DNA from 4 places in the Planococcus sp. BI3 genome. Region 1 is predicted to be linked to each of the others. Evidence: predicted binding sites of a transcription regulator. Region 1 holds the regulator's gene; each other region holds the start of a gene.

The links. The regulator LexA, encoded in region 1, represses DNA repair genes until DNA is damaged. The targets are predictions, from matches to a motif close to CGAACATATGTTCG.
Region 2: uvrB (excinuclease ABC subunit UvrB) is a predicted target of LexA. The motif match lies at 2,909-2,922, and genes of this name have one in related genera.
Region 3: AC1MEO_RS00120 (Y-family DNA polymerase) is a predicted target of LexA. The motif match lies at 2,576-2,589, and genes of this name have one in related genera.
Region 4: AC1MEO_RS19600 (YolD-like family protein) is a predicted target of LexA. The motif match lies at 4,217-4,230, and genes of this name have one in related genera.

What each region holds. Positions count from the first base shown of each region.
Region 1 covers NZ_CM155266.1:281,881-289,457, reverse strand. The annotation lists gene AC1MEO_RS01460 (YneF family protein) at 1-235, opposite strand, end outside; gene tkt (transketolase) at 422-2,425, opposite strand; gene AC1MEO_RS01450 (DUF896 domain-containing protein) at 2,514-2,747, opposite strand; gene AC1MEO_RS01445 (YneB family resolvase-like protein) at 2,806-3,459, opposite strand; gene yneA (cell division suppressor protein YneA) at 3,456-3,773, opposite strand; gene lexA (transcriptional repressor LexA) at 3,940-4,560, shown strand; gene AC1MEO_RS01430 (class I SAM-dependent DNA methyltransferase) at 4,700-5,434, opposite strand; gene AC1MEO_RS01425 (hypothetical protein) at 5,534-5,728, opposite strand; gene AC1MEO_RS01420 (hypothetical protein) at 5,791-6,222, opposite strand; gene AC1MEO_RS01415 (hypothetical protein) at 6,377-6,565, opposite strand; gene AC1MEO_RS01410 (Na-translocating system protein MpsC family protein) at 6,739-7,443, opposite strand.
Region 2 covers NZ_CM155266.1:1,422,700-1,430,276, forward strand. The annotation lists gene uvrA (excinuclease ABC subunit UvrA) at 1-849, opposite strand, end outside; gene uvrB (excinuclease ABC subunit UvrB) at 856-2,838, opposite strand; gene AC1MEO_RS07265 (IDEAL domain-containing protein) at 3,107-3,349, opposite strand; gene AC1MEO_RS07270 (competence protein ComK) at 3,527-4,081, shown strand; gene AC1MEO_RS07275 (ABC1 kinase family protein) at 4,361-5,977, opposite strand; gene AC1MEO_RS07280 (enoyl-CoA hydratase-related protein) at 6,079-6,855, shown strand; gene AC1MEO_RS07285 (S9 family peptidase) at 6,894-7,577, opposite strand, start outside.
Region 3 covers NZ_CM155266.1:16,970-24,546, reverse strand. The annotation lists tRNA gene AC1MEO_RS00130 (tRNA-Val) at 64-136, shown strand; gene AC1MEO_RS00125 (YolD-like family protein) at 921-1,283, opposite strand; gene AC1MEO_RS00120 (Y-family DNA polymerase) at 1,297-2,556, opposite strand; gene AC1MEO_RS00115 (TRAP transporter permease) at 3,057-5,090, opposite strand; gene AC1MEO_RS00110 (DUF1850 domain-containing protein) at 5,080-5,604, opposite strand; gene AC1MEO_RS00105 (TAXI family TRAP transporter solute-binding subunit) at 5,682-6,662, opposite strand; gene AC1MEO_RS00100 (phosphatidylglycerophosphatase A family protein) at 6,788-7,372, opposite strand; gene AC1MEO_RS00095 (alpha/beta hydrolase) at 7,476-7,577, shown strand, end outside.
Region 4 covers NZ_JBWXPQ010000002.1:76,818-84,394, forward strand. The annotation lists gene AC1MEO_RS19575 (hypothetical protein) at 1-201, shown strand, start outside; gene AC1MEO_RS19580 (DUF3991 domain-containing protein) at 235-1,182, shown strand; gene AC1MEO_RS19585 (ArdC-like ssDNA-binding domain-containing protein) at 1,191-2,618, shown strand; gene AC1MEO_RS19590 (hypothetical protein) at 2,627-3,349, shown strand; gene AC1MEO_RS19595 (hypothetical protein) at 3,601-3,942, shown strand; gene AC1MEO_RS19600 (YolD-like family protein) at 4,255-4,617, shown strand; gene AC1MEO_RS19605 (heavy-metal-associated domain-containing protein) at 4,930-5,139, opposite strand; gene AC1MEO_RS19610 (heavy metal translocating P-type ATPase) at 5,389-7,287, shown strand; gene AC1MEO_RS19615 (Dps family protein) at 7,403-7,577, shown strand, end outside.

The sequences.
Region 1 (7,577 bases):
TAGCTGGTTTGCCAGGTTTAGTTGATGCTTTATTCATTTGAGCCATCATTTGATTGATTTTCTTTTGAGACGGTTTTTGCCCCATTTGCATCATCATGATTCGCAGCATTTCTTCATTGATTGGTGGGTTATCTTGCAAATATTTCATCATATATCGGCGTGCGATAAAGAATCCAAGTGCAACACCTGCGAGTAAAGCCACGATAACGATTACGATCCAGATCCATGTATCCATTCTTGTTACCTCCTTCGTGTTGCGTAAATAAGTAGTGCACCACAATGGATTATACTATAAAAAAAGATTTGTGACCATAACTAGAAAAATAATAAAGAGAAACTTCATCCATTAAAAATTTCTTCTTCCCCTCGGCTATAAATATCCAAGAAAAAATGGGAGCAGCAATTGCTCCCATTCCCTAGTTTACTTTTCGTTTAGTAAGTTTTTCACTTTGTTTGCTACATTTTCAGCAGTGAAACCGAACTCTTCCATGATGCGCTCGCCCGGTGCACTGGCACCAAAACGATCAATAGCCAGAATATCGCCTTCATCGCCTGTATATCGATCCCAGCCGAATGAAGTGCCGACTTCTATAGCCAGACGTTTTTTGACAGTCTTCGGAATAACGGATTGCTTGTATTCCTTGTCCTGTTTTTCAAAACGGTCCCAAGATGGCATAGAAACTACAGATACTTCAATTCCTTCTTCAGCCAATTGTTTTTGTGCAGCTACAGCCAAACTTACTTCAGAGCCTGTCGCCAACAATAACGCTTGTGGATTTTCAACAGGTGAGACGACGTAAGCGCCTTTTTCAACACCAGCTTCAGCCAGTTCCGCGCTGTTTTCCAAAATCGGCAAGTCCTGACGTGACAGCACCAATAAAGTCGGTGTTGTTTTAGCTGTTAATGCTAAACGCCACGCTGCTTTTGTTTCGTTGGCATCAGCAGGACGGACAACGCTCAGGTTCGGCATTGCACGAAGAGAAGCCAATTGTTCAACCGGCTCATGAGTCGGACCATCTTCCCCTACCGCTACACTGTCATGTGTGAAGACATACGTCACAGGAAGGCCCATCAACGCAGCCAGACGGATTGCTGGACGGACATAGTCACTGAAGACGAAGAACGTTCCACCGAAGACATGAAGGCCTCCGTGAAGCGCCATACCGTTCAAGGCAGTGCCCATCGCAAATTCACGGACACCGAACCAGATATTGCGGCCTTCAGGATGTTCCGAATCAAAGTCGCCCGCGCCTTTAATGTTTGTTTTGTTGGATCCAGCAAGGTCAGCACTGCCGCCGAAAAATGAAGGAACCGTTTTAGCGATTGCATTGATCATGTCTCCAGAAGAAGAACGGGTTGCTTGTTTCTTGCCGAATTCATACGTCGGGAAATCAGCGTCAAAGTTTTCCGGAAGATCTCCACGGATTGCCGTCTGCAATTGTTCTGCCAACTCCGGATGTGCTGATTCGTATTGCGAATATAATTCGTTCCACTCAGACTCAGCTTTTGCTCCAAGTTCTTCAGTTGCCTGTTCGAAAGTTTTATAAACTTCGTCAGGTACATGGAAATCTTTATCGAAAGTCCACTCATAGTATTCTTTGACCAGTTTCATTTCATCTTCACCAAGTGGCGCGCCGTGTGCATCCGCTTTACCGGATTTGTTCGGAGCTCCGTAGCCGATAACGGTTTTAACTTCGATTAATGTCGGCTTGTCTGAAAAGTCTTTGGCTTGTGCAATTTTCGCAGACAAATCATCCAAAACATTGCCGTCATCTACGCGCAAGTAGTTCCAGCCGTATGATTCAAAACGTTTTTGAACGTTTTCAGAGAAACTTTTGCCGAGTGGCCCGTCCAATGAAATGTCGTTGCTATCATATAAAATGACTAATTTGTTCAGTTTCAAATGGCCCGCAAGAGAAATAGCTTCTCCGGCAACACCTTCCATCAAATCTCCATCACCGCATAAAGCGAATGTGTTGTGATCGACGATGTTCATGCCTTCTTTATTATATGTAGCCGCTAAATGACGTTCAGCCATAGCCATACCGACTGCCATGCCAATTCCTTGGCCAAGTGGTCCGGTTGTTGCTTCGACGCCTGTAGTGTGGCCATATTCCGGATGTCCTGGTGTTTTTGAATCCCATTGGCGGAAGTTTTTAATTTCGTCCATTTCCAAACCATAGCCACTTAAATGAAGCAGGCTGTATAAAAGCATAGAACCATGTCCAGCTGATAATACAAAACGGTCACGGTTAAACCAATCTGGGTTTTTCGGGTTGTGGTTCATATGTTTCGTCCACAATGTATAGGCCATTGGAGCTGCGCCCATTGGCAATCCTGGATGGCCAGAATTTGCTTTTTCGATTGCATCGATGGAAAGTGTACGAATTGTAGTCACTGCAAGTTGATCTGCGTGGGTTGACATAGTAACATCCTCTCTCAAACAAAAAATTTAATCCATTACTAGTTTAGTCAACAATAGAAAAGAATACAATGAAAAAGAGAATAAGTATTTAATTCAAATACTTATTCTCTCGAATATTTTTGACCTTATCCGGAGTTACATCATTTCCATTGGGGTCAATCACTTTTACATTTTCAATTGTGCCGCGCATCGTTTTACGAAAAGTCTGCAAATACTCCTGGCGCAAAGAAGATTGCTCTGTTGCCTCTTCTTTCGATAATCCTGCAGTTTTCGATTTACGTGACAGCTCATTTATACGACCTAATTTGTCTGGTGATAACATAGACATCCACCTTTCTTCTTTTCATATAGTACAAAAAAAGTCAGGTTTCTGCAATGGTTTAGTCTTTCATCAGTTTTTCGTACTCCTTGTATCGGCGATGGACTGTCGCTTTGCTCGCCTGATAGCCGAATCCCTGAAGCGTCACAGCGATTTCACTGAAGGTCAGGCCATTGGTCTTCAAGCTGACAATTTGATCGATGGGAAGGTCCAGACGTTCCCGGCCATCAGGATTGCCTTTCCCTTTTAGGTTTTTCTCTGGTTTGTAGCCGTTTTCCACTGCGCGCATCATGCCACGCTTTATTTTGGCATTATGAATTTTGCGCTGGTATTCTTCTACGATCGCCAAAATTTCAAGCACCATGTCATCCATATCATTTAATGCAATCGGACCACGATCTGATAGGGTATAAACATCTACACCGTATTTCTTCATTACATGCAAAAGGGCGATCCGTGCATGCCCTCGGCCTAACCGTGTTTCGTCCTGGATAAATACAGCATCGACTTTTTCTGTCTTGATGCTGTTCAGCATCTCCAACAGCCCATCACGATCCATTTCATATCCGCTGTGCTGATCGGTAAAAACACCTTCTACTTTATAGGACTGTTCAAACGCAAACTTCATGAGTTCTTCTTCCTGTCTCTCAAGGGAAGACTCCTGCGTATCTTTGGTCGTGCTGACACGGCAATAAATTAATGCATGTTTCTTCATTCGGCATCACCTGCAAATTTAATGGTCTCATCAGGAGCAAATTTTAATTGGTCGCTGGGAATCTTAAGTGATTGCCCGGCAATAATTTTCGAAGTCGAAAGATTGTTCTCTTTCATAATATCTTCAATCCATTCATGATGAGGGGTCGTGCCACTGAACGATTCTGCTAAAGTCCAGAGTGTATCGCCTTCTGCTATTTCAACTTGGCTCATTTGTGCACTGTTTGTATTATGGGACAGGATTGCATAAAAAGTAAATACCACAATTAAAGCAAAAAATACGATTAGATAAGAATTTTGTCGGATGATCGTCAAATAAATCGCCTCCTGAGAATATATGTTCGGAATGTATGTTCTCATAATAAGGGCGAACAGGTGTTTTTGTCAAGAATAAAATTCGAACCTATGTTTGCATTTCATTGCCCGAGTTGGTATACTATTGGTAGAAATTAAGTAGAATTACTCAAATGAGGTGAAACTGTTGAAAAAAGTATCCAAACGCCAAGAAGATATACTGACATTCATAAAAGATGAAGTTCGTTTGAAAGGCTATCCGCCTTCCGTACGTGAAATTGGAGAGGCAGTTGGTCTGGCATCCAGTTCGACTGTGCATGGCCATTTGGCCCGCCTCGAGAGCAAAGGCTTAATCCGCCGGGATCCTACAAAACCAAGAGCCATTGAAGTAATCAGCACTGATGAAGCGCTTATTGATAAAAGACCAGTATTGCACGTTCCATTAATCGGTAAAGTAACCGCGGGTATACCGATCACCGCAATTGAGAATGTGGAAGAATATTTCCCTCTTCCCCAAAGCTACGGCACAGAAGATGATCATATCTTCATGCTGGAGATTATGGGAGAAAGTATGATTGAAGCCGGAATTCTAAACGGGGATTATGTCATTGTGAAACAGCAGCAAACCGCCAATAACGGAGATATCGTTGTTGCCATGACTGCTGAAGACGAAGCGACAGTCAAACGTTTTTTCCGTGAAGAAAACTATTTCCGCCTGCAACCTGAAAATTCATCAATGGACCCTATTATCGTGGACCAGGTTTCGATTCTTGGAAAAGTTGTTGGGGTTTATCGCCAAATCCATTAAACAAAAAACACCGGGACAATTTAGATTAACCGGACTAAATGGAATACTATAAAACACCTTCGAGAAGGTCCACTTTACACAAGTGCCCAAATCGAAGGTGTTTTTTGTTTAATCTCATTATGTAAAAACCACCTGCTGCTCACTGCTTGATGCAGCTGAAAGCCAGGATCACCGGAATTCTTTTTCTTCTGCTGTATTCCTCTTCCTCTTCGAAGTATTGCCGCTCAGGCATTCCTTCTAATAGACCCGTCACTGTAAATCCCGCCTCGGTGAGCGCCGTAAAATAACTTTCAATGGTACGGTGATGCTTGACCACTATTTTGTCGATCCACGGTTCCTGCCGCTCGCCTTCTTCAAAGTAATCATCCACAATCCAACTGCCTCTCTTTTCTCCAGGTTTTTTACTTGCAAAAGAAGAAGTCGTCAGCGGGTGCTGGACACTGAAAACAAATTTCCCATTCTCCTTTAGCGACTTATGGATGTTTTGAAACACTTGATCCACTTCCGGCAAATAATGCAGCGCTAAGCGAGATGCAACGATGTCATACCCACCTTCTGGAAAGCTGAATGATTCTATTGCAGACAGCGTGATTTGAGCCTCTAGACCTGCTAAATTCGCTGTCGCCAACCCGCTCATCCCTTTTGAACCTTCCACTCCGTGATAATGAAGCGCACCAGCCTCCAACAGTTCTTTTCCAAACAACGCATCCCCACATCCCAGATCCAGTACACGCTTGTTTTGAAATGCTCCGAGCAGTTTATAGATCACCGGTTTTTCAATGGTGTTATTGGGGCTTTCAATCCGATTTCTTCTTTGCAGAAAGCTCTCCAAAAAATCTTTTTCATCATATGCACTCGAACCTTTAAAATTCATAAAACCCCTCCATCATCAGATTGACCTCTCCCAATTCCGGGCATAAAAAAAGCGCTGCATAAGCAGCACCTTGCGTGCAGCTTATTGAGAAGAAACCTTCTACAATTCGCTGACTTTTATATATTTAACCAAATTAATTGTGATGCGAATAATATTGCCTGTTTCCATATCGGAAATTTCATAAGTGCCATTAGAAGGAATGTTGCTTAATGCCGACTCTTTATCCATAGCCTGGACGCTGTGGACGATCGTATTGCCCTGATCAAAATTAAATTCTACTCGAAACGATTTCATGCAATGGCCTCCTTCAATCTATTTGCTTTGTCTTCGTGAATCAGTTTATCATATATAAAGCATTATTGCTGTTTGTATAATTCCTTAAAGACAATGACTTTAAGAGCCAGCAGTTCTTCTTCATTTAAATCCTCTTCAAGTTTTTGAATCACTTCGTCAGCAGACATTGTCCCATCTTCAACTCCGGACTTCATTTTAGCCAAGTCAGTTAAACCCACCTTTTTAATCACTGTCCCGGCAGCATCTTCAGTTGTTTGGAATGGCAAAGGCTGGCTCTGCTGTTCCGCAATCTGGGCCTCTTCTATGTATTCAAGCATTTGAGGATCATTCTCTACATACTCCACTATTTTTTCCATCTGGCCATTATTCCGCAGATCTTCTGTCGCTTTAGCAACAAAGCGATCCACCGAAAAATCCGGGCCTACGACATATGCTCCAATTCCAGCAAATGAAAAGAATATTAAAAAGATAATGATTATCATGAGAAAACGCATAGTAGATTTCTCCTTTGCTTTTAGATTATTATAACAGCAGACGTACAAAAGTGTATAAAGTTACCATAAAAAAAGAAAAACTCTGGTTAAATTCTTTGCAGAACTCAACCAGAGGCCTTTTCTTTAACTTAACTCAAGCATATTCATTTAATAATCATCTTTTCTGCTGCTCAGCAATCCACCAGTCTATGTGTTCCAAATTAAAGATCACAGTATCCTGATATGCTTTGCGGTGCGGAATCTTTCTTTTCGACATTAAATCTGTAATCTGCTCTGCAGCCAACGGATAATTTACTGATTCTAAATAATCAACCAGTTTCGAAAGTCCTTGAATTTTCCTCAATTTAATCCCCTCCCACAAAATCCTCCTTTTGTTCTTCCAAAGGAAAATTCAGTATGAGTTATTAAATTTCTTGGCTGCACTTAATTATAACCTCAAAATGAAAGCTGTAAACCGTTTAAGGTGTTAAAATTTTATTTTCCCCTCAAAAAAAAAAGCACCTCCGAAGAGCTGCTCTAGCTATTATCATTTTTTTGTAAAGCTATAACTGCATATCCTTTATCCTCATTGAAGCTCCAATCGAAAAAAACTTCATTGATAGAACGATTCAGTATCTTCTCTAACGCAGATTGCTTAAATAATTTATACTCCAGCGGCCTTTTCGCCAGTTTCAGTGTTTCTGCAAACCCCTGATTAATGAGTTCCTTTTCAAGCAAGGTAAATATGTCGATGCGCCTTATCAAAAGCGTTCGATTACTTAACCAAAAAACTTCAGTTGACCCGGGTACTTTTTGCCCTATTTCACTAACCTTAATAATTTCATTAAGGAGTGCTTTTTCATCCACTTCTTCTGGCCAAGGTTCTTTGGTGATGGTGCCTTCTTTGAGGACTGCCAGAATCATGCCGGATTTTCGTTCCAGATTCCAATCAGCATAAAGTTCTTTAACATCAAGATTCGCTTCTTTCCAAAAATTCCTCTTGAATTCCTCTTGAATTTCAACCATCAGCAGATCCCTAAGTTCAAGCACTTTTAGTTCTTCATTTTTGCTGAGCAGCACTTTTTCCATCGGCGATAGAAAATCCCTTATTTGTATACAAATAAAAGGATGGACTATATTGACGTAAACCGATTTCGGTCCCTTGCCGAAATGAGAACGTAAAATTGTAGAAGAGAATCGGCTGACAACTGATTCAACTGCATTTTCTTTCTCTTTGACCATACTGCTTCCCCTTTGAATGGAAAATAGAATTGTTTCCATTCGGTCAAGCATACAGCAGTTGAGCTATAACTCCTATTAATCACGCTTACTGTACTAATTGCAGGATAAATTAATAGGAGTTTAGACCACCCTGA
Region 2 (7,577 bases), 1.1 Mb from region 1:
CCCGAGGCCGTCACATTCCGGACAAGCTCCAAAAGGTGAGTTGAATGAAAACATTTTCGGTTCCAGCTCCCCAATCGAAAATCCGCAGACTGGGCATGCGTGATGTTCACTGAACAGCAATTCTTCCTGGCCCATCACATCAATCAACACCCGGCCATCGCCTAAACGCAAAGCGGATTCAAGTGAATCACTGAGCCGTGGTGCAATATTCTCTTTCATGACAACCCGGTCGATGACCACTTCAATTGAATGCTTTTTGTTTTTATCAAGCACAATATCATCATCCAAATCAATCAATTCCCCATTGACCCGAACCCGTACATACCCTTGCTTTTTGATGTCTTCAAGCAGCTTGACGTGGGTTCCTTTTCGGCCTGTGACAATCGGCGCCAAAATCTGCATTTTTGTACGTTCCGGATAAACGATCAGGCGGTCGACCATTTCCTCGATCGTTTGTGATGAAATTTCGATGCCGTGGTTCGGACAGATCGGCTTTCCGATGCGCGCGTACATAAGACGCATATAATCATAGATTTCCGTTACCGTTGCCACAGTGGAACGCGGATTCTTGCTGGTTGTCTTCTGATCGATTGAAATGGCTGGTGACAGCCCTTCAATCAAGTCGACATCCGGCTTGTCCATCTGCCCCAAAAATTGGCGGGCGTAGGAAGACAGCGATTCCACATACCGCCGCTGCCCTTCTGCGTAAATCGTATCAAACGCCAGTGAGGATTTGCCGGAACCGGACAGCCCAGTCATAACGACAAGCTTGTCACGCGGAATGACAACGTCGATATTCTTTAAATTGTGCGCACGTGCGCCCTGTATCCGTATTTCTTTATTCTTCAACTTCCATCATCCTTCCGCTTTCAATTCAAGCACTGTATCGCGCAATTCTGCAGCCCGTTCGAAATCGAGTGCTTTGGCCGCTTCTTTCATTTCTGTCTCGAGGAGTGCGACCAGCTTCATGCGATCTTCTTTGTTGAGTTTTTTTCCGGATACTGCTTTTGACACATATTCTTCCGCTTCTTCCGCCGCGGCAGTTGCGCGGATGACATCACGGATTTTCTTCTGTATTGTAATTGGCGTAATGCCATGCTTTTCGTTATAGTCGGCCTGGATGGTCCGGCGGCGTGCGGTCTCATCTATCGCTCTTTGCATCGAGTCCGTCACCCTATCAGCATACATGATAACATGGCCATTTGAGTTTCTGGCTGCTCGGCCCATCGTCTGGATCAAGGCGCGTTCTGAACGCAAGAAGCCTTCTTTGTCCGCATCTAGAATGGTCACCAATGAAACTTCCGGAATATCCAGTCCTTCACGCAGCAGGTTGATGCCAACCAGGACATCGTAAACACCCATCCGCAGTTCCCGGATGATTTCAATCCGTTCAAGCGTCTTGATCTCAGAATGCAGGTAGTTGACTTTGATGCCGGCATCTTTCAGGTAAGCCGTTAAATCTTCCGACATTTTTTTCGTTAAAGTCGTCACCAGTACCCGTTCATTGCTTTCCGCACGCTGGCGGATCTCATACATCAAATCATCTATCTGGCCTTCAATCGGACGGATTTCGATAGTCGGGTCAAGCAGCCCGGTTGGACGGATGATCTGTTCCACCATCTCCGGGGTATGCTCCAATTCATAGGGACCAGGCGTAGCCGAAACAAAGACCGCCTGGCTGATATGTTTTTCAAATTCATCGAAGGTCAAGGGACGGTTATCCATAGCCGAAGGCAGCCGGAAGCCGTAATCCACCAATACTTTTTTCCTTGCCTGGTCACCATTGAACATGCCGCGCACCTGCGGCAGTGTAACGTGGCTTTCATCTACAACCAACAAGAAGTCTTCTGGAAAGTAATCAATCAATGTATAGGGCTGGGCACCTGCAGGACGAAGCGTCAAATGGCGGGAATAGTTTTCGATGCCGGAGCAGAAGCCCATCTCACGCATCATCTCCAAATCATAGCGCGTCCGCTGTTCGAGGCGCTGCGCTTCCAGCAATTTGTCTTCTGCGCGCATTTCCTTCAGACGCGCTTCCAGTTCCTCTTCAATATTGGCAATCGCTTTGACCATTTTGTCTTCGCGTGTAACAAAGTGGGATGCCGGGAAGATGGCGACGTGGTCGCGTTCGCCGATAATTTCACCAGTCAGGGCGTCCACTTCGCGGATGCGGTCGATTTCATCGCCAAAAAACTCGACGCGCAGGCATCGTTCGTCGCGTGACGCCGGGAAAATCTCAACCACATCTCCACGAACCCGGAATGTCCCGCGGATAAAGTTGATGTCATTGCGCTCGTATTGAACGTCGACCAATTTTCTTAACAATTGGTTGCGCTCAATCTCCATTCCTTTGCGAAGTGAAACGACCAGTTCACGGTATTCTTTTGGTGAACCGAGGCCATAGATGCAGGAAACGGATGCAATGACGATGACATCGTCCCGCTCAAATAAGGAGCTCGTCGCAGAGTGGCGCAGCTTGTCGATTTCATCATTGATGCTGGCATCTTTTTCGATGAATGTATCCGATTGCGGCACGTAGGCTTCCGGCTGATAGTAATCGTAATAACTGACAAAATACTCAACCGCGTTATCAGGGAAGAACTCCTTGAATTCGCTGTAGAGCTGGCCAGCCAATGTTTTATTGTGGGCCATGACCAGCGTCGGCTTTTTCACCTGCTGGATGACGTTCGACATTGTAAAGGTTTTACCTGTTCCTGTAGCCCCCAGCAATGTCTGGCAGCGTTTGCCATTGATGATGCCCTGCGTCAGTTCGGCAATGGCCTGAGGCTGATCGCCAGCTGGTTCATAAGGAGCTTGAAGATTAAATTCCTGTTTCATGTTAAGACGCCCTTCCATTATTTCATTACTTCTACTTTACCATATGCCCTAAAAAACCCCTAACAAAAAGCGAACGTATGTTTTTTTATGTGGAAACAAATAAAAAAATGCGAAACAGTGGGTTTATCTGGGCTGAAAAACTCCTGCGGAAAATTAGAAGCACGTAGAGTAGAGCCAGAAAAAAATTCGATTTTCACAGCAAACAGAAAAAAAGGGAAGTCAGATTGGCTCCGACTTCCCTTTTCTCCGGCTATTTTCAGTTAGCCATTTATTCAGTTTCTTCGTGCTTTAGAGTTTGTAATTGGGCAGCATATCTAGCAAATGCTTTTTGGTCATTATGATCCAGGGCTTCGTCGATAAGCGTCATAAGCTGTGCTTCCTGTTGGGAACGGTGTACATGCTTTAAGAACAGGTCCAAATAAATATCGTTCAGCAGTTTTTCCGCTTCCGTAATTTTTTTTGTTTGAGCCATCGCTTTCATGAAATCAGCATAAGAATAATAATTTTCCATTCTTCTTCACCCCGAATGCTTTTCATTAGTATACATTAGCCGAATGGAATAAATCAAGATTTATTTGAAAATTCCAACGAAATAGAAAAAATTTTATTTTCAATCTATTGCGCATTGCGAAATTTCCATTTTTTATTATAATAAGGTATGTACAGTAAATTTAGGGGGTTAATCTTCATGCACAAAAAGAATCATAGGCCATTCTCGTATACCATCTGCGCCAATACGTATGCCCTTTTACCCTATACAGACGGCCATCGCACATGGATGCGGGTGATTGAAGACCGCAGTGAATTTGTGGTCGAAGAAGCTGTTTATAAAACAGTCACCACTTCCTGCCGTTTCTACCGTGCTTCACTTGAAAGTGCGACACTCTATGCCCAAAAAGCAGTCGGCGTAAAACACAAGCCCCCTATCATCATCGGCGAGTATTATGGCAACCCACTAATTTTCTTCCCGACCCACTCTCCAAAGAACAAGGAATGTGTCTGGTTCAATTATGACGCCATCGATTTGATTGAAAGCGACAGCAGCGGCAAAGGCAGCATCATTTATTTAAGCAATAGCGAAACGGTTTATTTGGATGTGTCCCCCATCGCTTTACGCAATCAGCATTCTTTTGCCGGTTCACTCCGCCGCTACTTTAAAAAAGCACAGCGTGTCCACAATCACCCCATGGCTTATGTAACGAAACGCACCTTTCCGCCACGGAAACAGCAGCCACTGGATTAATCGTGTCCATACATTATGAATAATCACCCAGGATAATTCCATCCAAGCTGCTGCGCAGTCTGTTTATATGCCATTTCTACATATGGATCTTTGTTTTCTTCAATTCATTCTACATATTCTTTTGTGCCCCAATTTTCCGGTTCCACTCTAGTCTGCAAGTACCCAAAATAAAAAGAGTTGCCGCTTGAAGTCATTGAAACTGACTTCAAGCGGCAACTCTTTTTTCTTATTTAACCAAATCTCCAGATCCCAATCCAGAGAACCGGGATGCTTTGACCTCTATTTAATCGATCGGTACGCCCATAAAGAGCCGACGAAAAATACCGACGATACCCAGAGATAAGGTTCATTCCAGAACCATACCGATACTGAAATCCCGGTGAATGAAAGAATCGTGAAGATCCCGGCAAACATACGGGATTGCAGGTCACGCCGGTATTCGCGTTCCCGGCCATCCCGATTTTCATAATAGCGGCGAAGGCGTTCCGGTTCTTCCAGGAAATTAATGACTTTCTGCGGCAACACACGCAAAGGCCCGGTAGCGTTCAGCGCCCAGCGCAGAACATCCTCTTTCCCAAAGATCCCTTTGCCTTCTTTCTGCGATGAGGCCCATTCCAATATTCGCGGACGGGCAAGTGCAAGTAAATCCACATTCGGATCCAACACATGCAAGACGCCGACGAAAATGGAAGCGGCCCGGCCGAAAAAGGCGAATTCTGCCGGCAATTGGACCGGCTGTGTCCGGACGATTTCCTGCATATCGTTCAGCAGCCGCTCAACGACAAAGCTGTCCATCTGTGACAGCTCGTTGGACTCATAGGCTGCTACCAGCCGGGAAATCGCGTCACCCAAGACGGCGCGATCTGCCTGTGGCAGCAAGAACCGCAGCTCTTCCAACGAATCCAATACTTGATCGTAGTTCTTGAAAATGATTCCTTCCGCTGCACGCAAGACTGCCTGGGAATCCTTTTTCGAGATATTGCCGATCATTCCGAAATCGATCAGCACAATGCCGCCGTCCGGTTCCAGCAGGATATTCCCGCCGTGGGGATCTGCGTGGAATTGCCCGCCGTATAGAACCTGCTCCAGGAATAAAATAAACAGGCGTTCAGAAATCTCATGGCGGTCCAACTCATTCTTTTCAATGAATGCCAGATCTGTGATGCGCGCGCCTTCGATCCATTCCATCACAAGCACACGGCGTGTTGTGAATTCATCAAAATACAACGGAATGCGAACTCCTTCCATAGCGTCAAAGCGATCCGCAAAAGCACGGCCATTCTGAAGCTCTTTCAGGAAATTCAATTCAGCGCCAATCGTCTCCGTCATTTCCGCATACAGCAATTTAAAATCAATTTGCTTGGCATACGGAGTGAATTTTTCAGCCATCCAGATGACGATGCGGATGGCTTTAAAGTCTGCGCGCAAAATGCGGTCTGTTCCTGGCCGCTGAACTTTGACGGCCACTTCCATGCCGTTTTTCAACACGCCTTTATACACTTCACCAATTGACGCGGATGCTACTGCCGAATCCGACAAGTGATCCAAGTAATTCATATGGGGGGTGTTCCACTCCTGTTCCAGCACCGAGACGATGCTCTTCTTTGGAACCGATGGCACACGGTCTGTCAAGCCTTCCAGTTCTGCAAGAAACGACGGCGGCATGATATCCGCCCGTGTTGACAGGAACTGGCCCAGCTTGATCATGAGTCCCCCCAGCTTTAACGCCAGGTTCTTATATTCCTTTGCTTGCTTTGTAATCATCTCATTCCATCTTTTTTCAACCAGTGGATTCCAATTGCCGCGATTTCGCTTTTGGAAGAACGTCACTTGCAAAAAGATTTTGACTGCCAACCAGACAATCCGGAAGATGCGGATAAACGTAATTTGATTCATAAGTGCGGTCCCTCCCATGGATTTCATTATAGAGTCTGATAGCGAAATAGTCCAAAAAGTGGTATGTTTTTAACGGATGGAACGACACAAGGGGGATGAAAATGGACACAATTCACTATGAACAGCGAAACAATCTAGCCTTCATCACATTAAATCGGCCGGAGGCATTGAATGCCTTCAATTATGACATGCTCCTCGAACTGGGGCAGGTCGTGGAAGCAATCCGCATTAATCCCGATATCCGCGTCGTGGTGTTTACAGGGGCAGGAGAAAAGGCCTTCAGCGTAGGGGCAGATTTAAAAGAACGCAAAAACATGACCGATGATCTGGTCAAACGCAATCTCTTTAAAATAGGCGAGGTTTTTTCCACAATTGAAAATTTACCACAGCCAACCATTGCCATGATGAACGGCTTTGCGTTTGGCGGCGGCATGGAACTGGCGCTGGCCTGCGACTTCCGGATAGTGGCAGAAGACACGCTTCTCGGCTTGACGGAAACCAGCCTTGGGATCATTCCAGGAGCTGGCGGCACGCAGCGTTTGCCGCGATTGATCGGTGAAACCAAAGCGCTGGAATTGATTTTGACTGCCCGGCGCTTAACATCAGCCGAGGCATTGGCATACGGACTGGTGACACGAGTGGCCGCACTTGACCAGTTGGCGGAAGTGACCGGGGCATTTGCAGATTCGATTCTGGCCAACGGGCCCATCGCTCTCCAACAGGCGAAATTCGCCATCAAGAACGGCATGAACACCGATTTGCAGACAGGTCTCCAAATCGAGCGCAAAGCGTACGAAATCACCATTCCGACAGAAGACCGGGTAGAAGCACTTGCCGCTTTCGGCGAAAAACGCAAACCGGTATTCAAAGGTAAATAGAAAACGGAGCGGCTGAAAAAGCCGCTCCGTTTTTCTAGTTACAGGTATTTTTCCATCCACCCCGTAATCTGCTCCAGACGTGCAAAGCGGAGGTTCGGTTTGCCGGTCCGCGATAAATTATGGTCGGCTTCAGGGAAACGGACAAATTCCGTTTCTTTTTTCATACTTTTCAATGTTACATATAATTGTTCCGACTGCTCGATCGGACAGCGGTAATCATTTTCAGAATGAAGGATCAGCAAAGGTGTCTTTACATTTTTCACATATTTTAACGGCGAATGCTGCCACAGCTTATCCACATCCGTCATATCCGCCCCGATTTGCCAATCACTGAAATAATAGCCGATGTCCGATACGCCGAAGAAAGAAATCCAGTTGGAGATGGAACGCTGGGTCACAGCTGCTTTAAAGAGCGTGGAATGGCCAACGATCCAGTTGGTCATGAAGCCGCCATAGCTTCCGCCGGTGACGCCTAAACGATCCCCATCAATCCAGTCATTCGATTCCACGATTTGATCCACTGAATTCATGATGTCCTCATAATCACCGCCGCCGTAATCACTGCGTACCGCGTCTACGAACTCCTGGCTGTAGCCATGGCTGCCGCGCGGATTGACATACAAGACGCCGAAACCGCGTGCGGCCAGCAATTGCATTTCGTGGACGAAGGTATTGGCATACATCGCGTGCGGTCCGCCGTGGATATTGACGACCAGCGGATA
Region 3 (7,577 bases), 260 kb from region 1:
TTACTTAAAAACTATTGACTTTTTCCCAGGACAAGCTATACTTATATTTGTCCTGGAAATTGAGATTCCTTAGCTCAGCTGGGAGAGCGCTACCTTGACAGGGTAGAGGTCGCTGGTTCGAGCCCAGTAGGAATCATAAAAAACCCGTATACAGCAAGGGGTTACAGTAAGCACTCTCTTTCGTTAGAGAGTGCTTTTTTGTGTCTACATTAAAAAGGTGCTTTTGGTTGTCTCTGAAGTATAGTTTTTTCTTCCTATAAGAAATAGCAAAAAATATATCTTGTTACAAATTCCCAGAAGTGATTGTCCTCTAAATTTACTCTACAGCAATCTCTACCTCTATTAAGAGTGGTCGTCTTTCTTGTATTTATAAGGTACTTTTGACCAGTTATAAAACAGAAGAAACAAGAAAATAAAAAACGATATGCCTACGTTATCGATCCATTTAATCTCACTATTACTAACTAATTGCCAAACTGTAGATACTGCAAAATATATCAAGGGCAGTGTAATACTTTCCTTAAACATACTTCCACCTCCCTATTCTATACAATTCTTCAGTTAATTAGGAATACCTCTTTTCAAAGTTCCAACTCTGTTGGCGTAACTTCCTTTGAGAATCGCCCTATCTGCCTTCCTCACAATTTTGTCCGGCATGGGTGTTAAATCGAAAAACCGCACAGCCCCATTGGCTGCGCGGTTTTTTTGCTGCTTATATTCTATCAACCTTCGGATAGCCAGCCGAAAAAACGGCGACCGCGACATCATATTAAAAACAATAATATGACAATCAGCAAAATAACACCATAGAAATAGAACCCGTCTCCAAAGCTTACCTCTTCTTCACCAAAGAAATACAAATTTAACTGTTTCATTCGATCATTCCTTTTCTAAATTTCTCCAATAAGCGATTCCTACTTTCATTCGACCGTCAAAATCGATACCACTCTATCCATCGGCAGCCTGTGCTTCTCAGCTTGGTCTCCGTAAATCAACATCCGGCTCCTTGCATCGATGCCTTCAATGATGCCCCTGTGTTCATGGATGGCGCCGTCCTTCCAGCTGTGGATGAGAACTTCGCATTGGCGCTTTAATGCAATGTCCATCTCCTCCTGGAGCAGCTGCAGGTCGTACTCATTCAGCTCGGGCTTCGGCACCTTTTCGTCTTTTTCGTACCACTCCCGGATCATTTCGACATGTTCCGGCAGCATTAAAGCTGTCCATTTGATCTTTCCACGGTCTTTGATGTCGCCTACGGTTTTTAAATATTTATTGCGCTTCATCAGACCACTCCCCTTATTCTTTATTGTGTCCGCCGATCAATTTCGTCCGTGCGATGGCTGTGCCTGCCTGTGTTCCTGATATGCCGCGGTAAATCGCCGAATAGCCGTACTTTTTCCGGATGTCGTCCATAGCTGTTCCAAGACTTCTGTTTTCGAACTTCCGTTCATCAAAGAGGCTTAACTGCATCGATGATTCTTCTTCCAGGTTGCTGATGGACAGGGAAATCTGCCGGACAGGTTTGTGCTGGAAATGTTCCCGGAAAATCTCTTGGCAGATGCCGTAAATCTTCAAGGTGTCATTGGTCGCTTCTTCAATAGAGCGTGAGCGGGAAAATCCCCCACCGAAAGCGGTCTTGCTGTATGCGATGCCTAAATGTATGGTCCGCCCTGCTCGGCGCGCTTGGCGCGTCCGCATTGCGACGTCTTCGCACATTTCCAGGATGATGGTCATGATGTCTTTTTCTTCTATGTAATCCCGGTACAGAATCTGCCCTTTTCCGTAACTGATCTGCCCCTCGATTAAAGGAGACCCCAAATCCGACAAATCGATGCCATTGGCATGCTGATGCAGTTGATTGCCCAAAATGCCAAACTGGTTTTCGAGGATGGAAAGATCCGTGCATGCCAAATCCCCGACACAATAGATGCCCATGCTGTTCAAGGTCTTTTCGGTCCGGGATCCAATCCCCCACATTCTGCGTAGAGGCGTAACTGGCCATAACTTCGTTGCCACATCAGCATATGTCCAATAGGCAAAACCAGTTTCTTTCGCTTCCAGATCCAGGGCCAGCTTCGCCAGCAGCATATTGGGCCCTCCACCGACTGAGGAAGGCAGTTTAAAGCAATCGAGCAGCTCCTGCTGGATGCGGCGCATGGTGGATGCAGGCGGTCCCCATAACTTCTCGGTGCCGGTAAGCTCAATAAAGCTTTCGTCCACACTGTAGATGTGAATCGATTCTTTTGGCACATAAGTCCCCAATAATTCAGTGATAGCCATGGACTGCTGCAAATACAGCTTCATTTTGGGTTCAATCAGCAAGATATCCCGGTGGTTTGGAATTTCAAAAAGCCGTGTGCCGGTTTTCACGCCAAACCGCGCCTTCATCATCGGGGACGCAGCTAAAACCACACTGCCTTTCCGCTCCTGATTTCCGACAACCGCAAGACAGGCTTCCAGTGGATCCAAGCCCAGCTCGACCGCAGAAACACTGGCGTAAAAGCCGCGCATATCAATACAGAATATGGAGCGTTCCGGCAATTCATGTACCTTCATCATCACCATCTCCTATAAGGGAACGTATGTTCTTATTCTATACCACAGATCCGACAACGGCAATCCTTTTATGAAAATAAAAAAATCCCTCTTCACTTGAGTGAAAAGGGATGAAAGGGGAAGCGGCTAGTTTAAAACTGTTCTAGCTTTTAGTCTGATGCTCTAAAAGATGAAGTGTATCAAAATAGACAGAAAAACCGATCCGCCTCCTGAAAAACAAATTTTCTAACAACTTTACATTTGGCTGACCGCGTATTATGATGGTTGGAGTAAGAGATTTGACATCCATCGTTCTTATCAGCGCACCGGAAACCAGTACACTAACTGCTCCCGCCCTGCAGGAATCATTGGGTGCCAAACCCACTGCAAGCTTTAGGAACAAAGTTTGCTTTGAAAAAGTCATCGCCTTCGGGTGGTGGCTTTTTTCGTTCTTCTGCAGTTAAAAAATATATCAAAAGAAAACCGGCCGGGCATCAGCCCGACCGGTCTTTTCACATTTTTTATGCTTCTGCTGTTTTAGCAGGTTTTTTATCGCGTGCCAGCCATTGGATTCCAAAAAGAATCACAAATGCAATCGCACCAATCGTATCAGACAGACCTTCCGGATAAATCAAAGCCAACCCGGTTGCAAATGTAAGAATACGCTCGATCCAGTTGAGCTTCCGGTACCAATACCCGATCAGTCCTGCTCCAATGGCGATCATACCTGTCAGAGCGGTGATCAATACCCAGATCAGTTCTGGCCAGGTCGTATCGATCATCAGAAGAGACGGTGATAAAACGAACATATACGGAATGATGAACGCTGCTGCTGCTAATTTAGCTGCAATAAAACCGGTTTTGATCGGTTCCCCGCCCGAGATTCCTGATGCTGCAAATGCCGCCAAGGCAACAGGCGGTGTAATATCGGCGATGATCCCGAAATAGAACACGAATAGATGGGCAGACAACGCGACCACAAGCGGCACCGCTGCGCCAACCGGCTCATCCAGCATCAACAAGGTGATGATGGCCGGAGCCGCTATCGTAGACGTGATGACATAGTTGGCGGTTGTCGGTGAACCCATGCCCAGGACAATCGCTGCCAGCATGGTGAAGAAAAGCGTCAACAGGATATTTCCTCCTGAAGCTGAAACCAATCCGTTCGCCAAGCTCAAGCCAAGGCCGGTTTTTACGACGACCCCGACAATAATTCCGGCTGATGCTGTTGCGGCTGCAACAGCCAAGGCAGTCCGAGCCCCGTCAACCAGCGCTAAAATCATATCTTTGAAATTCAGACGCGTTTCTTTATTGAAGGAACTGACGAATATCGTCAGCAAAATTCCGTAAAGTGCCGCCTGCATTGTCGGAATGCCAATCAACAGGAATACGATGATGGCGACAATCGGAAGCAGAAGGTAAATCTTTTTCAATACTTCTTTGCGGTCTGGCATCTCTTCCGGCGAAAGGCCCTTCAAGCCGATTCGCTTGGCTTCAAAATGAGTCATGATCCAAACCCCTGTGAAATACAAAAGAGCTGGTATTGTAGCTGCTTTCGCAATTTCCCAGTAAGTCACTCCACCGATGAATTCCACCATCAGGAAGGCTGCGGCCCCCATGATCGGCGGCATCAATTGTCCGCCTGTCGAGGCCGCTGCTTCTACCCCGCCGGCGAATTCCTTCTTATACCCCAATTTTTTCATCATTGGGATTGTATAGGAACCCGAAGTTACAACGTTGGCAACCGAACTCCCCGAAATGGTCCCTTGCAGGGCACTCGAGAAAATTGCCACTTTTGCCGGTCCACCTGTCAAATTCCCGGCAAGTGATACCGCCAAGTCATTGAAATACTGTCCGACTCCTGTCTTGACGAGGAAGGAACCGAATAACAGGAAGGTAAAGATGAAAGTCGCCGATACGCCGATTGGTGTCCCCAATATGCCGTCGGTTGTATAGAACATCAGCTGGACAAGTGAATCCAGGTCCTGTCCTCTGTGGCGTAGAAACCCAGGGAAATAAGGTCCAAAAAAGGCATAAGTTAAAAATAAACCGGCAATGACGGTAATCGGCATTCCCACTGCACGCCGTGTGGCTTCAAGTGTCAGTAAGGTTGCTAAAATGCCGACGATCAGGTCCATTTCCGTGACTCGTCCGAGACGAAACACTAAATCGTCATACATGATCGGCCAATAAGCGGCTACGCCGATCGACAACAGAGCCAGGATGTAATCGTACCAGGCCACTTTATGGCGAATCCCTTTGCGTTTTCTTGCAGGGAATAAGATATAGATTAAGGACAAGGCAAACCCTAAGTGGATTGACCGCTGAATATAGGCGGTATACTGTCCGAAAATGGCGGTATAAAGTTGGAATAAGGCAAAAGCCAATAATCCAAAAAAGACCACGTGTTTAATGAATCCGCTTAAATCCCGCGTGTTGGATTCAGGATCATATTTCTGTAGAATTTCCTTCTGCTTTTCTTCTGAAATGTAAGACTCATCTTCTGGTGGAAGCTTTTGCTGTTCGCGCTCATCCGGAGACAACTTATCGCTCATCCATTCTCACTCCTTTTCTTAGTTGAAATAGGGACAAGCGCTCTACCCGAAAAGTGTAGGACTTCCCTCTTTCAAGCGTTTTCTTCAAATCCATCTGGTGCCCTTTTGCAACAAATGACAATCCTGCATCAACATCCCCCACAAACAGCCGGAACTCAGGAATCTTCCTCTTCATGTTCTTGATAAAGTATTTCCCGTCCCTTTCGACAAAGGTTTCCCCTTCTCCTGCATTTGAAGGCATGCCAATATTAAAATCTTCGTATTCAAGCTCGGTCATCATCAAAACATTATTCTCCACCACTTTGTAGCTTTCGATGACTTCTGACAGATGAATGGAATGCGTATACCTTATTTGGAAATACGGGCTTTCTACGGGCACATAAGCCGCTGTTTCTTCAATCTCATTATCGATAAACACATAATATTTATGGAAAGGGAAGAATGCGATTAAGGAGCCGATTAAGATGAGGGCAATCAACAATGGAAGAATTAGTTGGGTTCGGGTAAACCGCATAGTCCATTCTCCTCCATCTGTAAAACAAATAACTGACGGCAAGCTTGCGCTTTACCGCCAGTTAATTGCTCATTCAATTAATTTACTTCGTCAAAATATTTCTGTGCTCCCGGATGGATATCGATTCCGATCCCATCAAGAGCTGTTTCAGATTTGATAAATTCAGCTTTTGCATGCTGGATTTGATCTGTGTTTTCATAGATCGCTTTCGTGATGTCATAGACAAGGTCTTCTGAAAGGTCGTTCTGAACCACTAGCATAGCCAAAACAGAGACAGTCGGAACTTCCTCAGTCAAGCCGTAGATGCCGGATGGTACAACGTCGTGGGCATAATATGGGTATTTTTCAATCAGTTCGTCAGCTTTGTCCTGCTCTACAGGCACAATGACAACATCTGAAGTAGCTCCAAGGCTTTCAACTGCGCCTGTCGGAGTTCCTGCAGTGATGAATGCCGCGTCAATTTGACCTGACTGCAGACTTTCCTGTGACTCACCGAAGTCAAGGTTCTGTGCATCGATATCTTCCATTGTCATGCCATGGATTTCCAATAATTGTTCAGCGTTAATATAAGTCCCGGATCCAGGGGCACCAACAGAGATGCTTTTGCCTGCCAAATCATCAAATGAAGCGATTCCCGAGCTTGAAGTCGTAACCAATTGAATTGTCTCCGGATAAAGTGCACCGATGGCAGAAACAGTATCGATCACTTCGCCTTCGAACATATTCGATCCTTCAGCAGCATAGAAAGCTGTATCCGTTTGGACAAATGCGATCTGTGCAGCGCCATCAGCAAGTGCTGTCATGTTTGCAGCAGAAGCCTGTGAAACTTCAGCCGTTGTATCCAAGCCGGTTTCGTTTTCAATGATTGTCGCCATTGCGCCGCCAAGTGGATAATACGTTCCTGTTGTGCCGCCAGTCAGGATGCTGAGGAATTCGGGATCAGCAGCGCCGCCGCCTTCGCCTTCGGGTTCAGTAGCTGCATCATCTCCGCAACCTGCCAAAAATACAGATCCTGCAAGAGTTACTGCAGCAAATAAACCAAATTTCTTATTCAACATAAAGTGACCTCCCTTTTCTAAAGTAGTATTCCATGTTCCATCTTCATAATAGCATGTCTTTCTTACTAGTTTCAATTCATTTCAAGAAATTCAACCGCTTACAGCGGGAACATTCAGAAAAATACTCACGTTTCAGCGCCTTCTACATGTGTTTCAGGAGCTGTGTCTTCTGGAGCCAGATCTTCGAAGGTTCTGCCTTGCTCTTCAAGGTCACGCGTCCGGTGGGCAATACGGGCTGATGCACACGCAGCGACACTTGCTACTAAGTCATCCAAAAAAGTATGAACCTGGCCCCCATATTTTGTATCAAGGTTATGGATGATGCCTGTTTTATTTTTGTCCAAGTGACCGAATGTCGTCACGGCGATGCTGCCATAAGTTAAAACGGCTCCCAGCCCGATCATTTCATCGACGCCAAAAAGCCCTTCATCCGATCCAACAATCTGCTGGAGTGGACGGGATAATTTACCTTGCTCTGCCAATTCATCCAATTCAATGCCAACTAAAAGAGCATGTTGCATTTCACGTTTGCGCAAGACACTTTCGACCGATTCCATGCAATGCTCGATCGTCAGCCCTTCATTGAAAGGCAGCTGCATATCCAACACTATTTTGGCTATGTCTTCATTGGTGACCCCTCTGCGTTCCAATGCTTCATGCGTTGCTTTTGTGACCTCGTCTGAGTGAACCCGGAATCTTCCGCCATCCATATCAAAAACCCCTTCCCTATATATATTGGTGTTCTTTTTCCATTATACCTTGCGCATTCAGTATGGTACAATTTTCTTACAAAACTCTAGAGGAGGCCTCTCAATGACTACTGGAAAGGTAGAAGATTTATCCATCTACAGCAAGGAACTCCAAGAAGACATGCAATTGCTTGTCTATCTTCCTTCCAATTTCTCGCCCTTATAT
Region 4 (7,577 bases), on a different replicon from region 1:
GAAGACATTGAAATTGAATTGAAGGAAACGGACCGCGAAGTACTGTTCCATATGGTAACAGAGAATGTCTTCTTGGTCCCAGTTGATTCCGATACAAACGAACTGATTTTGAACATGGATGAGTCAGCCGTGCGCGAAAAGTTTCCGGAAATGGAGTTAACGGAACTGATTGGAGCGGCTGAAGAATTCGAAGAAGAGTGATCTTTTTTCTAGTAATCAAAAGGAGTGATTGGGGTGGGTGATCGAGTGGACAGAGAAGAAGTTCGAAAAGCCAATGACGTTCATGTACTGGATTATTTGCACGCGAAAGGCGAGACCTTGGAGCGGCAGGGACATTACTACCGGCATCCGGAACACGATTCCCTTGTCATCAAGGACAGCGGGCATTGGTACTGGAACAGCCGAAGCAAAGGCGGCTATGGCGCCATCAGCTTTGCCCGTGAATATCACGATATGACATTTCAGGAAGCGGTCCGGGATGTGAACGCGCAAAATCCTTCCAAGACTTTTTCTAGAGAACCCGAGCGGCACACATCAAAAGAATTCGCATACCCGTTCCATCAAGAAGTCGCGAAACAGGAAAACATTTCGAGGTATTTGATCGAGGAACGGAAACTGGAACCGAAAATCGTCGCTGCTTTGATTCGGAACGATTTGCTGGCCGAGGACAAATTAAAGAACGGAATTTTTAAATGGAAAGATTCTGCCGGCAAGATCGTCGGAGGAGATCGGCAAGGCACCGTGAAGATGGCAAACAAGCGCGGCTCTTTCAAACAGATTCTGGCAAACAGCAAAGAAGACGGCGGATTCCGGCTGGACATCGGCACGCCGAACAAAATTGCGCTGTTCGAAAGCCCGATTGACGCACTCAGTTATTTCGAGTTGAAACGGCCCGAAAACATCCGTCTGCTGTCCATGTCCGGGCTCAAAGACCAATCCGCAACCGCCGGCATTCGGGACTTGATTAAGGACTGCAAGGAACGCGGAACGGCAGTGGAGCAGGTCATCTTTGCAGTCGACAACGATGCAGCCGGCGAACAATTCGTGGAGCGCTGGTCCAATTACCTAACAAGCTTTGAAATCGACAAGCCGAAGAACAAAGACTGGAATATTGATTTGGTGGAAGCGAAGACTCCGGTAAAACAAAAGGAGCCGAAGAAAGCAATGGAAATGGAAAGGTGAGGGATTGAATGGCGTTCAAAGGGAAAAAGAAAACTCCGGAAGAGAAGATGAAGGAAATCGAAGAGCTGACAACCGGCATGGATCAGCAGATTGAATCGTACTTTGTTTCTGAAAAGGCGATGCGGGAGCACCTGGCGTTCATGGCCAACTTCCACAACTACTCACAGCGCAATATGGTATTGATTGATAAGCAATTCATGGGAGCCGAGGCAGTGGGCTCCTTTAATTTTTGGAAAAGCAAAGGAGCGGCTGTCCAGAAGGGCGAGAAGGGCATCAAGATTCTGGTCCCGACGCCGGTCCAGTTTTATAAGAAGAACGGCATTGACGTGCCGGTCTCTTCCGCCAGTAAACAGGACCGTGAATTGATTGATAAAAAACAGCTGGATACAACCAAGAAAACGTTCTTCAAGATTGGCCATGTGTTTGAATACACGCAGACGAATGCGCGTGAATTGAATCTGTCCGTCTCCGAAATCTTCGGGAAGTACCACCGGGATGGCACGTTGGAAAGCAGCAGGGAAATGATGGCCGCGTTGAACAAAGTCGCCGGTAAATTGGATTTCACCATTGTCGACGAGGCGCCATTCGAACTTGGGACGGCCAAAGGAGCTGCGGCTCCGAGTGAAAAAATCATTGCGTTGAATCCGCGGAATACGGAATTTGAAAACGTTTCGGTCCTGATCCATGAACTGGCACACGCCAAGATGCACACGCCGGAACGGTCTAAGGAGCTGACGACGAATGAAAAGGAATTCCAGGCGGAAATGGTTTCCTATGTGGTCGCCAATCGGTACGGCATCGATACAGAAGACTTCACGCTTTCCTATTTGGCCAACTGGACACAGGGGGCTGAATTGAAGGAGAAGGAGCGGCTGCTGAAGGAAGTCCAAAGCACAGCCAGCGAGTTTATTGGTGAAATCGATTCGCATTTTGACCAGGTAAAAGAAATGGAGATGCAGCAAAGCAAAGCGGATGACCTGTCGCACAACCTTACGGACCAGGCGTTAAAAGCGCATGAAGCTTCTGCCGGAAACGAATTGGCCAACGACGAACCGGCGATGTTCATCCACGGCGTCAGCAGCCAGTTTAAGCCATTCGGAGAAGTGAATAACCTCGACTTTGATCAATACGACCAAGAGCGCACAGCCTATACGGTAGCCATTCCCCAAGACACCGGCCTTACGCTCGTCATCAGTTCTCAATACGAAAAGGGCGAGTACATTCACCCGCTCCATCAATTGGAGAAGGAACAGCTGGTGGACAAGGAGACATTCGCAACATTGGAAACCGGCTACCACGACGAATTGTTGAAGCAAGATGATGCCTACATCCAGTCATTCGCCGCCCGCTTGAGGACGGCGATTCATAAAGAAGAGACTCCTGCAGCAGACAAGAGCAAAAAGCTTCCCAAAACAACATTCGAAATCGAAAGGTGAGGAAAAACATGACACAAGAAAAAGCAATCGAACGAAGCCATTCACTTAAAATTACTTCTGGAGAGATGATTGACGGGAGGAAAGATGTTGACGATGTCGGGAAATTCGTGATGACCAACAGTGTAACCGGAAAAGAACACGAACTGACAATGTGGGCATATGGACTCGCATCAAACCACGAATTGGTTGATGTTGATATTTATAGCGCTTCACCAGAGGAATTGATTCGCATGACGGATGAAGGAATGGATATTGAGGATGCCTATTATCATTCCGCTAAACTGAATTCATTGGGCGATTTTATTACAATCGAAAAGGACGATGAAATCCGTCCAGATATTAGAATTTACACGTTCAATCCTACCGCTAAATATGAATATGATATTCCCACGACGGACTTGAAAATGGATCTGCATGACTTAATTGTTAAAGAAGAAATTGGGGATTTGATCATCATGAAGGAACAAAACACGTTGACGAAAGAAGACGTTCTTGATTTCGGGAAACTCGTTAGAGGAGATGACATCCGCTATGACCTTGGAGACACGCTAAAGGAGCCGATTCAAAACCTCCTAAAGGAAAATCAGTTTGATGCCGAGGAACTCGCTTTAATAAAAGGGGCTGCTAAAACCTTGGGCGCCGAGGTTGATGTTAATTCACCGGAGATAGCGAAAGAAATGCAGCACAAGGCCAAGGCGCCAGGCAAAGAAGAAATCGAGCATTCCAGATGAGCTGATGAGTCTGCCAAGAGAAGTTTGTCCATCGATGAATTTAGCATGATTAAAAAAAGTCAGTTGGGCAGCCGTCAACGAAAAATACCTTACGAATCGAAACGATTGGAAATCAATAGAAAGAAATTAGAAAAGAGGTGATAGCTCATTATTCTTTCCTTATTTCATCGATAAATAGCAAGAAAATTCAGTTCTCAACTACTTCTTTTGAAAGGCTTCCGCTATACTAAGAAAAAACCGATTTTGGGAGAATGGGGAACGACATGAAGCATCTACCAACCGTCAGCCGCGCGAAAGAGGAGATTGAATATTTACAGGACTATGTGTCACTTGCCGAAGTGTATCATGCAAACACGCTAAAGAAGGAAATCATTAAATTGTATGCCTATACGGGTAGTATTCAAAAAGTTGCTTTGCAATTAAATGAAGAGCGAGAAGCGCGAAATCTACCGCTGATTGATGCCGCTTTTGTGTCCTACACCATTCAAAGCAAACCACAGGATCCGTTGCACAAGCTGCTCCGAACCAATTACTTACAAAAGACGAAACATATCCGAAAAAAACCAGCGAAAAAAGGGAAATATAGTTATTGATGCTCTGCTAGGAGCTGATAGGAACACCCGAATGTCAAACGAGTTTTTTAAAAAAAGAAAGTCAGTGGACCGGCTTTTTCTTCGGTAGTTCAATGCCTAATTTCTAAAAAGAAGAGACCGTTTAAACTAGAAGAGACTGATACACAAAAACGATAGAATCAATTTTAATCGAAAAATGAAAGAACTTAATCAGTTGAGCCCCTCATCTTTCTTCGGATGAGGGGCTTTTTTATTTTCTTCAATGGATTATTCAATGGACTTTAGCGGTATAATAAGAACATATGTTCTTATTATAATTAGGAGGTGGTCAACATGAAAGTGAACAAACACTTGAAAGTACAAGGCACAATCAAAGATCGGGGAGTGATCAAGTGGCAAGGAATGATGTTGACAGAACACGTTGAAATGATCCGTGCTTGGTACGAAGAGGACCAACACGATGCAGAACCGGAATTAAATGAAACTGACCTTCAGCTATTACAGGAAGAGCTTGTATTGGCCACTCAACGAAAATGCCAGGTGAAATTGAAATCGTGGAAAGAAAAAAAGTTTCATTACCATCTCGGTATTATCCAAGAGTTGGATGGGCGTAGCCGTTCCATCATCTACCAAGATCCTTCTGGTATACACCGATTGCCGATGGATGAGTTGGTGAGCGTCTGGTTGCTTGATTGAAACGGCGCTTATTCGTGTGGAGCGAAAGGAGCCAAGTTCAGTTTTGTTCCAAATAGGCAGAAATGAAGAAATGCTGCACTCAGAGTAGATGAAGAACAAGATAATTCAATGGACTTGGGCCCTTTCAGTTCGTAAAAGTGTACTTTTACGAACGGATTTTAATAGCAAATTGCCCTAAGGTTTAATAAATATGTAATATTCAGCAAATACATTTTTATATCTTTGCCAAATACAAAAATACGAGCTTCCTTTGCCAAAGGAGCTCGTATTTTTTTATTTCGCCATCAAATCTGCAGCTGTCGGCAGCCGTCGTTAAGCAACTACCGGATAACCCAATTTCTCAATGACTGTTCTCAATTCTTCCGGCGCTACTTTGTCCGCGTCGTAGACAGCTTTCACTTTACTGGAGTTGAACAGCACTTTCACTTCCTTGACACCATCTATTTTCCCTACTTTTCCTTCAATTTTTTTGATGCAGGAAGGGCAAGTGAGCGGTTCCAATTGGAATTTTACTGTGGTCATGTCAATCTCTCCTTTGTTTTTTCTACCTTAAGTATAGGACGCCCATCCATCCAGTTCCTTGACGGCCATCAATTTTTTGAACGGAGTAAGCTTCGCGGTAGTTATAGAAATGGAAGAAAGAAAACAAACAGAAAAAGAAAATGCAAAAAAGCTTCAGGGCTTGATGAAGGTCAAGTTATTCTGTCTCGAAACCACTTAAGATAAGGGTGTAAAGAAAATAACAGTCGAAAGAAAGAGGAGTGGAACAAAATGATTGGGTTCATTCATAAACACAAAAAAAGCATCACTTTTCTAGCCGGTTTCTTACTGGTCCTGGCGCTGGTCTTGAACTTCACGGGTCACCATGACCTGCGGCAGTTCACATTGATCACCGCGACGGTCATTGCCGGGATTCCGATCGCGGTCAAAGCGTTCCAGGCGTTAATGATGAAAGCGTTCAGTATTGAAATGCTGGTAACAATCGCCGTCATCGGTGCGCTTTTTATCGGGGAATACGTGGAATCAGCAGTCGTAACGTTCCTGTTCTTGTTCGGGGATTATCTGGAAGCCCGCACACTGGAAAAAACACGTTCTTCTCTAAAAAGCCTGGTGGATATGGCACCGCAGGAAGCGACCATCATCCGTGATGGCGTCAGTGTGACCGTGCCGGTGGAAGAAGTCGTCGAAGGGGATCGTGTCATCATCCGGACGGGCGGAAAAGTGCCGGTGGACGGTAAGATTGTCACTGGACAAGCTTCACTGAACGAAGCGGCTATCACAGGGGAATCCGTTCCTGCTTCCAAAAAAACAGGAGACAGCGTATTCAGCAGTACTATCATGGACACGGGTTATCTTGAAATAATTGCTGAAAAGGTTGGAGATGACACAACATTCGCGAAAATCATTGAACTGGTGGAAGAAGCGCAGGAATCAAAATCAAAAACAGAAAAATTTCTGAATAAATTTGCGAATATCTATACCCCTGCGGTTGTCGTTCTTTCTGTTCTGGTCTATGTCCTGACAAGAGACCTTCATCTCTCGATCACCTTCCTTGTCATCGCTTGTCCTGGCGCGTTAATCATCGGTGCACCGGTATCAAGTGTTGCGGGCATCGGCAATGGCGCGAAAAACGGCGTGCTGGTTAAAGGCGGCGAAGTGATGGACCGCTTCTCAAAAGTCGATACACTGGTCTTTGATAAAACCGGTACGTTGACGAAAGGGAAACCGGAAGTGACGAATATCGAGGTCTTCAATTCGCACGAAGAACAGGATCTGCTTCGATTGGTGGCGCAGGCGGAAACGGTGTCTGAACATCATCTTGGTCAAACAATCGTCAAAGAAGCGAAGAGTCGTGACATGGCTCTCGACCAGGAACCGGAAGCCGTCAATGTGATCAAAGGCAACGGCCTGACGGCTACAGTGGAAGGTCGAATTTTGACCATCGGGAACCGCAAGCTCATGAACGCAGAAAATATCGCCATTCCGGCGGAAGTGGAAGCGTATGCGGTAAATCGCGAGAAAGCGGGAAACACAGCGATCTTCGCGGCGGTGGACGGAGAAGTCGCTGGCATCTTCTCGATTGCCGACCAGATTCGTGAAGACGCAGCGCCTGCACTTGCTCAGATGAGAAAAAATGGTATCAAGAAAATCGTTATGCTGACGGGCGACAACCAGCACACCGCTGAACTCGTGGCTACCGAATTAGGGCTAGACGAATTCCATGCCGAACTGTTGCCGGAAGACAAAGTAGCGTTTGTGAAACAACTGAAACAGCAGGGACATGTCGTGGCAATGGCAGGGGACGGCGTCAACGATGCGCCGGCAATTGCCACAGCCGATATCGGACTCGCGATGGGTGAAGGCGGCACGGACATTTCAATGGAAACGGCGGATGTCGTCCTGATGGCCGATAAGCTAATGCAATTCTCACACGCTTACTCCCTGTCCAAAGCGACCATCCGCAACATGAAGCAAAACACGTTCTTCGCAGTCGGCATTGTCGCTGTCTTGCTCGCCGGTGTATTAATGGGCTCCGTTCATCTGGCGTCCGGCATGTTCATCCACGAAGCTAGTGTCCTGATTGTCATCTTGAACGCCATGAGACTGATGGGCTTCAACCGGAAACAGATGCAGCAGCGGGAAAAAGAATTGGAACCCGTTCAAGTGTAAAAAATATAGGTGAAAATGAAGAGAAGGGAGGAATCCGCTACTTTCTCCCTTTCCTTTCTACAGCTATTGCGTAAAATCCGGAGTTAAAACCAAAACATTTAGGAGGAATCTTATCATGACTGAACATACTAACCACGAACACCATCATGCAACTGCAGCTTTTATGGTCAATCATTTAATCGCCAATCAAAATGTCTTATTCGTGAAACTTCACCAATTCCATTGGTACTTGAAAGGACCAGAATTCTTTCCGCTGCATGAGAAATTCAATGAACTTTATGACGAAGCCA